DNA from 2 places in the Streptomyces siamensis genome. Region 1 is predicted to be linked to the other one. Evidence: riboswitches for the same ligand, from Rfam matches in the RefSeq annotation. Region 1 holds a riboswitch; the other holds the start of a gene.
The links. A riboswitch is a leader RNA that binds a small molecule or an ion and turns the genes downstream of it on or off. The one in region 1 is predicted to bind glycine.
Positions count from the first base shown of each region.

Region 2: another riboswitch for glycine. It lies ahead of gcvP (aminomethyl-transferring glycine dehydrogenase); the one in region 1 lies ahead of gcvT (glycine cleavage system aminomethyltransferase GcvT).

Region 1 covers NZ_BAABKB010000034.1:35,505-39,910, reverse strand. The annotation lists gene ABEB03_RS35440 (enhanced serine sensitivity protein SseB C-terminal domain-containing protein) at 1-277, opposite strand, end outside; gene ABEB03_RS35435 (enhanced serine sensitivity protein SseB) at 461-1,228, opposite strand; gene ABEB03_RS35430 (AAA family ATPase) at 1,271-1,966, opposite strand; glycine riboswitch at 2,135-2,232, shown strand; glycine riboswitch at 2,233-2,345, shown strand; gene gcvT (glycine cleavage system aminomethyltransferase GcvT) at 2,380-3,498, shown strand; gene gcvH (glycine cleavage system protein GcvH) at 3,707-4,084, shown strand; gene glyA (serine hydroxymethyltransferase) at 4,096-4,406, shown strand, end outside.
Region 2 covers NZ_BAABKB010000045.1:307,238-311,643, forward strand. The annotation lists gene gcvP (aminomethyl-transferring glycine dehydrogenase) at 1-2,422, opposite strand, end outside; glycine riboswitch at 2,597-2,692, opposite strand; gene ABEB03_RS41555 (PRC-barrel domain-containing protein) at 2,806-3,180, shown strand; gene ABEB03_RS41560 (DNA polymerase IV) at 3,099-4,406, opposite strand, start outside.

The DNA of each region.
Region 1 (4,406 bases):
GGCCGTCGACCACCTCGTACGAGCGGTTCCAGCCGCTGGCCGAGAGCTCCTGGGCGGAGGTGACGCACGGGGCGTACCCGAAGCCGTCCACCTCCATGTTCCCGTACTGGGCGTCCGGGGACCCGGCCTGGCCGTGCCACAGGAGCATCCAGACCTGACCGGACGACGGGGTCGCGAGCGCGCGAAGGAGCGCCTCGTAGGCGTCGTAGCGCCCGGGGGTCACCTGGCGCAGCATGTGCTCGACCTGCCCGGCCGCGGCCGTGCCCGACGCGCTCACCCTCAACCGCCCCTTCGCGAACAATTCACGACGAACTCATCCAATACGCCCGAGCCACCGGTGACGAACCTGCGTCAACACCTCGACCGAGCCATGAAACCAGCTTAAGCGGCGATCCTGACAGCGACTTGACGCACGGCGTCACGGGTCTCCGTGGTGTCACCGCTCACGCTGGTGCCGGGGTCAGTACTCGCGCTGGTAGAAGGGCCGCACCTGGGCGCGCATCCAGTCGCCCACCGGGTCCTGGGCGACGTCCAGGAGAACCAGGTTCACGGCGTGGCCGACCGGGACCCGGCCGAGGGCACGGCCCAGCGCGTCGAGCGGGAGGGTGCGGGCGTCGCCCTCCCACTGGGAGAGCTCGACGCCGATGAACATCACCGGGTCGCCGCCCTCGATGCTGGCCAGGCAGCGGCGGGCGCTGAGCACGACGCCGGTCCCGGCGAACTCGGCCGACGCGGCGGACAGGAAGTCCACCGGGTCGTCCTGCCAGTCGGGCTCGAACAGCCGCACCCGGCCGCCGCCGGCCGGCCCGTCCAGCGGGGTCCGCCCCGCCCGGCACAGCTCGGCGACCGCGACGGGCGGCAGGGGTACGCCGACCACGCCGTCCGGGTTGACCGCGATGCCGACCTGGGGCGGCAGGCCCCGGGCGAACTCGACGGCGGGCGCGATCGTGTACGACAGATGACCGCCGGTGACCTGGCGGAACTGCTCCTCGGAGCTGAACACGGGGACGTACGCCTGGCCCTCGATCTCCAGCGTCGGCAGGTCGAGGGGGCCGCTGTGCGGACCGCCGCCGCTCGGCAGGGGCACCCAGACGAAGCTGCGGCCGAGGACCTCGACGATGCGGGCACCGGCCGAGGGCACGCCGAGCGAGGCGGACAGCACCTCCTCCAGCTCGTTGCCGGGCCATCCGCCGTGCGGATGGGGGTGCGCCTGTGCCGGGAAGTCCATCTGTCTACCGCCTGCTTCGAACCACTGTTCCGGCTGGAAAGATTAGTGGGCGCCGGTGACGGCCCGGCCGTCGAAGTCGATCCGGCGCAGCACGTCCGCGGCCTCGCGGTCGATGAGCACCGCCGAGCCGCAGCCCTCGGGCAGGTCGCCCTTCTCCACGGCGCGCAGCAGCCGGGCCACGGCTCCGCGATGCCGAGCGAAGGCGTAGCGCGAGACACCGCGACCCCGGTCGTGCTGGCCCCGGAGCGCCGTGCCGGGCGGGACGTCGAGCAGCAGCAGGTGCAGCGAGCCGCCCCGGCGCCGGGCCTCGCGGGCCAGCCAGCGGCGCACCCAGGCCTGTGTGCCGCAGTCGTGCACCACGACGCCGGCGCCGGAGCGCAGCGTGCGACGCAGCCCCGCGTAGTGCGCAAGGCGGACGAAGGGGCGGTAGACCGCGTACGGCAGCCATCGGGCCATCCTGGCGTCCCAGCGGTCACGCGTGTCCTGGGAGTCGATGCGCGGGCCCTTGACGGCACGGCGCATCAGGGTCGACTTGCCGCTGCCGGGCAGCCCCGTGACCACCACGACGTCGGACGCCCCGAAGAGCAGGCCGTGCGGGCTGTGCCCGGCGCGGGCCCTGAGGTCGCGGACGACGGCCGCCGGGAGCGGGCCGCACGCCTCCCGGGCCGGGGCGCCGGGCTGCTTGGGCAGGGCAATGCCCGAGGTCGTCGCGTACGCCGTGGTCCTGTTCACCGTGATCGTCCTCCCCTTGGGTGTGGAGTCCCATCCCCGTCGAGTGTAAAGAGAAGGTAATGCGTGGTCTCTCTCGTTTCCGTACTCGGACTGCCACAGGCCGGTTACAGATGCGGACTGCCCCGATCGGACGGCGCGTGCAATGATGTGCGCGCCAACTGCATACCGGCCGCTTGAATCCGCGCGGGAGAGTCCTGGGGTACTAGTCCCCGGGCGCCGAAGGAGCAAGTCCCTCCCTTGAATCTCTCAGGCCCCGTTACCGCGCGGGCGAGGCACATCTGAAAAGCGGGCCGCTGACCAGTGGCTCCACCCAAGGTGCAAGTCATGACCACCGTTTCGTGGGGTCGTGGCGAACCTCTCAGGTTCCGATGACAGATGGGGAGGAACGACCTCGCCGTCATGCCTTGGGAGCCCCACCGATGAGCAGCAACGCACCCCGTCACACCGCGCTCGATGCCCTGCATCGCTCGCTCGGCGCGACGATGACCGACTTCGCAGGCTGGGACATGCCCCTGCGGTACGGCTCCGAGCGCGACGAGCACCTCGCCGTCCGCACGAAGGCCGGCCTGTTCGACCTCTCGCACATGGGCGAGATCACCGTCACCGGGCCGCAGGCCGCCGCCCTGCTGAACTACGCCCTGGTCGGCAACATCGCCTCCGTCGGCGTCGGCCGCGCGCGCTACACGATGATCTGCCAGGAGGACGGCGGCATCCTCGACGACCTGATCGTCTACCGGCTCGCCGAGACCGAGTACATGGTCGTCGCCAACGCCTCCAACGCCCAGGTGGTCCTCGACGCGCTCACCGGGCGTGCGGACGGGTTCGACGCCGAGGTCCGCGACGACCGCGACGCGTACGCCCTGATCGCCGTACAGGGCCCCGAGTCCCCCGGCATCCTCAAGTCGCTCACCGACGCGGACCTGGACGGCCTGAAGTACTACGCGGGCCTGCCGGGCACCGTGGCCGGCGTCCCGGCGCTCATCGCCCGCACCGGCTACACCGGTGAGGACGGCTTCGAGCTGTTCGTGGCACCCGCGGACGCCGAGCGGCTGTGGCAGGCACTGACCGAGGCGGGCGCCCCCGTCGGCCTCGTCCCCTGCGGCCTGTCCTGCCGCGACACGCTGCGCCTGGAGGCCGGCATGCCGCTGTACGGGCACGAGCTGACCACCTCGCTGACGCCCTTCGACGCCGGGCTCGGGCGGGTCGTGAAGTTCGAGAAGGAGGGCGACTTCGTGGGACGCAAGGCCCTGGAGGCCGCCGCCGAGCGGGCCGAGAAGAACCCTCCGCGGGTGCTCGTCGGCCTGATCGCCGAGGGCCGTCGCGTACCGCGCGCCGGGTACACCGTCGTCGCCGACGGCACGGTGATCGGCGAGGTCACCTCGGGCGCCCCCTCCCCGACGCTGGGCAAGCCGATCGCGATCGCGTACGTCGACGCCGCGCACGCGGCGCCCGGGTCCGCCGGGGTCGGCGTGGACATCCGGGGCAGCCACGAGCCGTACGAGGTCGTGGCCCTGCCGTTCTACAAGCGCCAGAAGTAGGCACCGGGCGCGCGACGGGCGCCATGGGCACCGGTAGGAAGCGGACCGAGCGAGCGCCGCGGGGGTACCCGCGCGCGTTGGTGCGTGACCTGTGCCCCGGCGTGCCGTCTCGTATCCCATGACCACCCCTCCCCCGGGTTTCCGGCTTCGTCCGGGCACGGGGTACCCCCGACATCAGCAGTCCCCCGCGTACAGGAGAATTCAGGCCATGAGCAACCCCCAGCAGCTGCGCTACAGCAAGGAGCACGAGTGGCTGTCGGTCGCCGAGGACGGCGTCTCGACGGTCGGCATCACCGAGTTCGCGGCCAACGCGCTCGGCGACGTCGTCTACGCCCAGCTTCCGGAGGTCGGTGACACGGTGACCGCGGGCGAGTCCTGCGGCGAGCTGGAGTCGACCAAGTCGGTCAGCGACCTCTACGCGCCGGTCACCGGCGAGGTCGTCGAGGCCAACCAGGACGTGGTGGACGACCCGTCGCTGGTGAACTCCGCCCCCTTCGAGGGCGGCTGGCTGTTCAAGGTACGCGTCACGGACGAGCCGGAGGACCTCATGTCCGCGGACGAGTACACCGCTTTCACCGCCGGCTGAGGAGTCACCGCATGTCGCTTCTGAACACGCCCCTTCACGAACTGGACCCGGACGTCGCCGCCGCCGTCGACGCCGAGCTGCACCGCCAGCAGTCCACCCTGGAGATGATCGCGTCGGAGAACTTCGCTCCGGTCGCGGTCATGGAGGCCCAGGGTTCGGTCCTGACCAACAAGTACGCCGAGGGCTACCCCGGCCGCCGCTACTACGGCGGCTGCGAGCACGTCGACGTGGTCGAGCAGATCGCCATCGACCGCATCAAGGCGCTCTTCGGTGCCGAGCACGCGAACGTGCAGCCGCACTCGGGCGCCCAGGCCAACGCGGC
Region 2 (4,406 bases), on a different contig from region 1:
GACCGGTGTAGAGCACCGGGTAGTGCGGCTCCAGACGCTTGGCGATGTAGTTCGCGGACAGCACCGCCACCTGCGTGGCGCGCTTGAGGCCCTCACCGCCCATGAGCCGGACGTAGGCCCAGGAGATCGGCAGGATGCCCGCGGAGCCCCACGGAGCGGCCGAGATCGGGCCCACACCGGTCTCCGGACCGGCCGCGGGCTGCAGGGGGTGGTTGGGCAGGTACGGCGCCAGGTGCGCGCGCACCCCGACCGGGCCGACGCCCGGGCCGCCACCGCCGTGCGGGATGCAGAACGTCTTGTGCAGGTTGAGGTGCGAGACGTCACCGCCGAAGTGCCCCGGCTTGGCCAGACCCACCAGCGCGTTGAGGTTGGCACCGTCGACGTAGACCTGACCGCCGGCCTCGTGGACCTGCGCGCAGATGTCGGCGACGTGCTCCTCGAACACTCCGTGCGTCGAGGGGTACGTGATCATCAGTACGGCGAGTTCGTCGCGGTACTGCTCGATCTTGGCACGCAGGTCCTCGACGTCGACCTCGCCGTCGTCCGCGGTCTTGACGACCACGACCTTCATGCCGGCCATCACGGCGCTCGCGGCGTTGGTGCCGTGCGCGGAGGACGGGATGAGGCAGACGGTGCGCTGCTCGTCGCCGTTGGCCCGGTGGTAGCCGCGGACGGCCAGCAGACCGGCCAGCTCGCCCTGCGAACCGGCGTTGGGCTGGAGCGAGACCTTGTCGTACCCGGTGACCTCGGCGAGCCGCTCCTCCAGCTCCGTGATCAGCGTGAGGTAGCCCTGAGCCTGCTCGGCCGGGACGAAGGGGTGCAGCTGGCCGAACTCGGGCCAGGTGACCGGCTCCATCTCCGTGGTCGCGTTGAGCTTCATCGTGCAGGAGCCCAGCGGGATCATGCCGCGGTCGAGCGCGTAGTCGCGGTCGGACAGCTTGCGCAGGTAGCGCAGCATCGCGGTCTCGGAGCGGTGCTGGTGGAACACCGGGTGGGTGAGGTAGTCGTCGGTGCGCAGCAGCGCGGCCGGCAGGGTGTCCTCGGCCGTGGCGTCGAGTGCCTCGACGTCGCCCTCGACACCGAACGCGGTCCACACGGCGCCGAGCTCGCGACGCGTGGTGGTCTCGTCACAGGAGATCGACACGTGGTCGGCGTCCGCCTGGTGGAGGTTGACGCCGTGCTCGCGGGCGGCGGCGACGATCTCAGCGGCCCGGCCCGGGACCCGCACGGTCAGCGTGTCGAAGTACGCGCCGTGCACGACCTCGACCCCGCCCGCCGTCAGACCCGCGGCGAGCACGGTGGCGTACCGGTGGGTGCGTCGCGCGATGGTCCGCAGACCGTCCGGACCGTGGTAGACGGCGTACATGCCGGCCATCACGGCGAGCAGCACCTGAGCAGTGCAGATGTTGCTGGTGGCCTTCTCCCGGCGGATGTGCTGCTCGCGCGTCTGCAGGGCGAGGCGGTACGCCTTGTGTCCGTCGGCGTCCACGGACACTCCGACCAGGCGACCGGGCAGGCTGCGGGCGAACTTCTCCTGCACCGCCATGTAGCCGGCGTGCGGACCGCCGAAGCCCATCGGCACACCGAAGCGCTGCGTCGTACCTACGGCGATGTCGGCGCCGAGCTCGCCCGGCGAGGTGAGCACGGTCAGGGCGAGGAGGTCGGCGGCCACGGTGACCACGGCGCCGAGCTCGTGGGCCTGGTCGACGACCGCCTTGATGTCGCGTACGGCACCGGAGGCGCCGGGGTACTGGAGCAGCACGCCGTTGATGTCGCGCTCGGCGATCTCGGCCGGGATGCCCTCGCTGAGGTCGGCGACGACGACCTCGACGCCGGTCGGCTCGGCGCGAGTCTCGATGACGGCGATGGTCTGCGGCAGGGCGTCCGCGTCGACCAGGAAGAGGCCGTTCTTGTTCTTGCCCATGCGCCGGGACAGCGCCATCGCCTCCGCGGCGGCGGTGCCCTCGTCGAGCAGCGAGGCGCCCGAGGTCGGCAGCCCGGTCAGCTCGGCGACCACGGTCTGGAAGTTGAGGAGCGCCTCCAGGCGGCCCTGCGAGATCTCCGGCTGGTAAGGCGTGTACGCGGTGTACCAGGCCGGGTTCTCCATGACATTGCGCAGGATCACCGGCGGCGTGAACGTGCCGTAGTAGCCGAGGCCGATCATCGAACCGAGCACCTCGTTGCGGTCCGCGAGGGAACGCAGCTCGGCGAGGACCTCCGCCTCGGTACGCGCGCCGGGAAGCTTCAGCGCCTCGGCATTCTTGATCACGTCCGGCACCGCGGCGGCCGTCAGATCGTCGAGCGAGCCGTATCCGACGTGGGCGAGCATCTTGGCCCTGGCCTCGAGGTCGGGCCCGATGTGGCGCTGCTCAAAGGGGATTCCCTGTTCGAGCTCGGAGAGCGGAATGCGGTGGGCGGTCATTGCGGAGGCCTCCTGGTCTGACGCGACCTTCGAGGGGCACCCCGGCACGGGTACCCCGACGGCCTCCCCCTCTGTCATCTCAACCTGAGAGCTTCACCGGCCCGTCCGACGTGCCGGTTTTCACCGTCGGTGAGGGCGGAGGCCATCGGCGACCGCCCTGCTTTCCAGAGTGACCTCGTCCGTGCGGTACGTGTGCCTGAGAGATTCCGGGGAGGATTTGCTCCTTCGGCGCCTCCGATGAAGTCTGGAGGACTCTCCCGCACGGGGTCAGCAGCCGCTGTCAGCCTACCAGCGAGGACAAGACACGATCCTTCGAGTGGCCGCCTGCCTGAATCTGCTCTTTTGTAGTGCTTACGGATGAGTTGCGACCAAGTGGAGGGCCCGTGCAGACCGACATCGATCCGCGCAACCTGATCGGCCGCAAGGCGTTCGACCGCAATGGCACCAAGATCGGCACGATCGACGAGGTGTACCTCGACGACGCGACCGGTGTACCGGAGTGGGCGGCCATACGCACAGGCCTCTTCAGCAGGGACGCTTTCGTGCCCCTGGAGCCCAGTGAACTCGTGGAAGGGGCCCTGCGCATCCCCTTCGACCGGGCCCTGATCAAGGACGCTCCCGACTTCGGCGTGGGCCGGCACCTCTCGCCCGAGCAGGAGCTCCAGCTCTACCACCACTACGGACTCGACGTGGCGGCCCCCTCCCCGCCTCCGCCGGACCGTGACTTCGGCAAGGTCGCGGGCTCGGACGAGCCCTGACCCGGATGCTCCAACGCGTCCGGGGAATCCACCGCAACGACCAGGGGCAGCGGATCGGCCGGCTCCAGCTCGGGGTCGTCGGTCCGGAACGTCTTGACCCGCCCCGGCACGGAGTAGGGCGTCTCGAACCGCACCGTGACCCGCCCCAGGCCACTGCCCTGGACCCAGCCGTGCCCGTGCTCGGCATGCCGCACATCGTGCCCGGCGGGCCACCGGCGCTCGGCGGGCGCCTCCGGTGACGCCCCGGAATCGCGCGACTCCTCGTCGGCGGGGTGCTCCTGGCCGGGGGGCTCCTCCGCCGTGGCACGGGCCTGCGCCTGCGCGAAAAGGTCCTCCTGCGTGTAGTCCGCGAGCCCGGAGACTCCGACCCCCAGCAGCCGCACCCCACCGGTCGTGTCCACGGCCTCCAGGAGCCGCGCGGCGGCCTCCCGCACGACCGCCGGATCGTCCGTGGGCCCCCGCAGCGTCTCGGACCGGGTGAGTGTCGAGAAGTCGTACCTCCGCACCTTCAGGACGATGGTCCGCCCCGACAGCCCCGCCCCGCGCAGCCGCTGCACACAGCGGTCGGCGAGCCGCTGCACCTCCAGACCGACCCGCATCCGGTCGTGGATGTCCACGTCATAGGTGTCCTCGACCGAGACGGACTTCGTCTCCCGCTCGGCGACCACGGGCCGCTCGTCGTGCGCCAGCGCCATCGCGTGGAGCGCGTGTCCGTGCGCCTTCCCCAGCAGTCGCACGAGCTCGTCCTCACCCGCCTCGGCGATCTCCTCGACCGTGGTGATCCCCGCCCGCCGCAGATGGTCCCCGGTGGCGGGACCCACGCCGGGCAGCGTCCGCACCGACATCGGCCCCAGGAGCGCGCGCTCGGTGCCGGGCTCTATCAGGACCAGTCCGTCGGGCTTGGCCTGCTCAGAGGCGATCTTCGCGAGCATCTTGGACGCGGCGAGGCCCACCGATCCCGTGAGTCCCGTGACGGCACGGATGTCCGCGCGCAGCTTCACCCCGGCGAGCCGCGCCGAGCCCTCGTCCCAGGCGGCGCCCCCCGCTTCCAGGTCCACGAAGGCTTCGTCCAGGCTCAGCGGCTCCACCAGGGGCGACAGGGCCCGCAGCAGCGCCATCACCTGCTCGCTGACCTCCTTGTAGAGGCTGAAGCGGGGCACGAGATACGCGGCGTTCGGTGCGAGGCGGCGAGCCTGGGCCATGGGCATCGCCGAGTGGACGCCGAA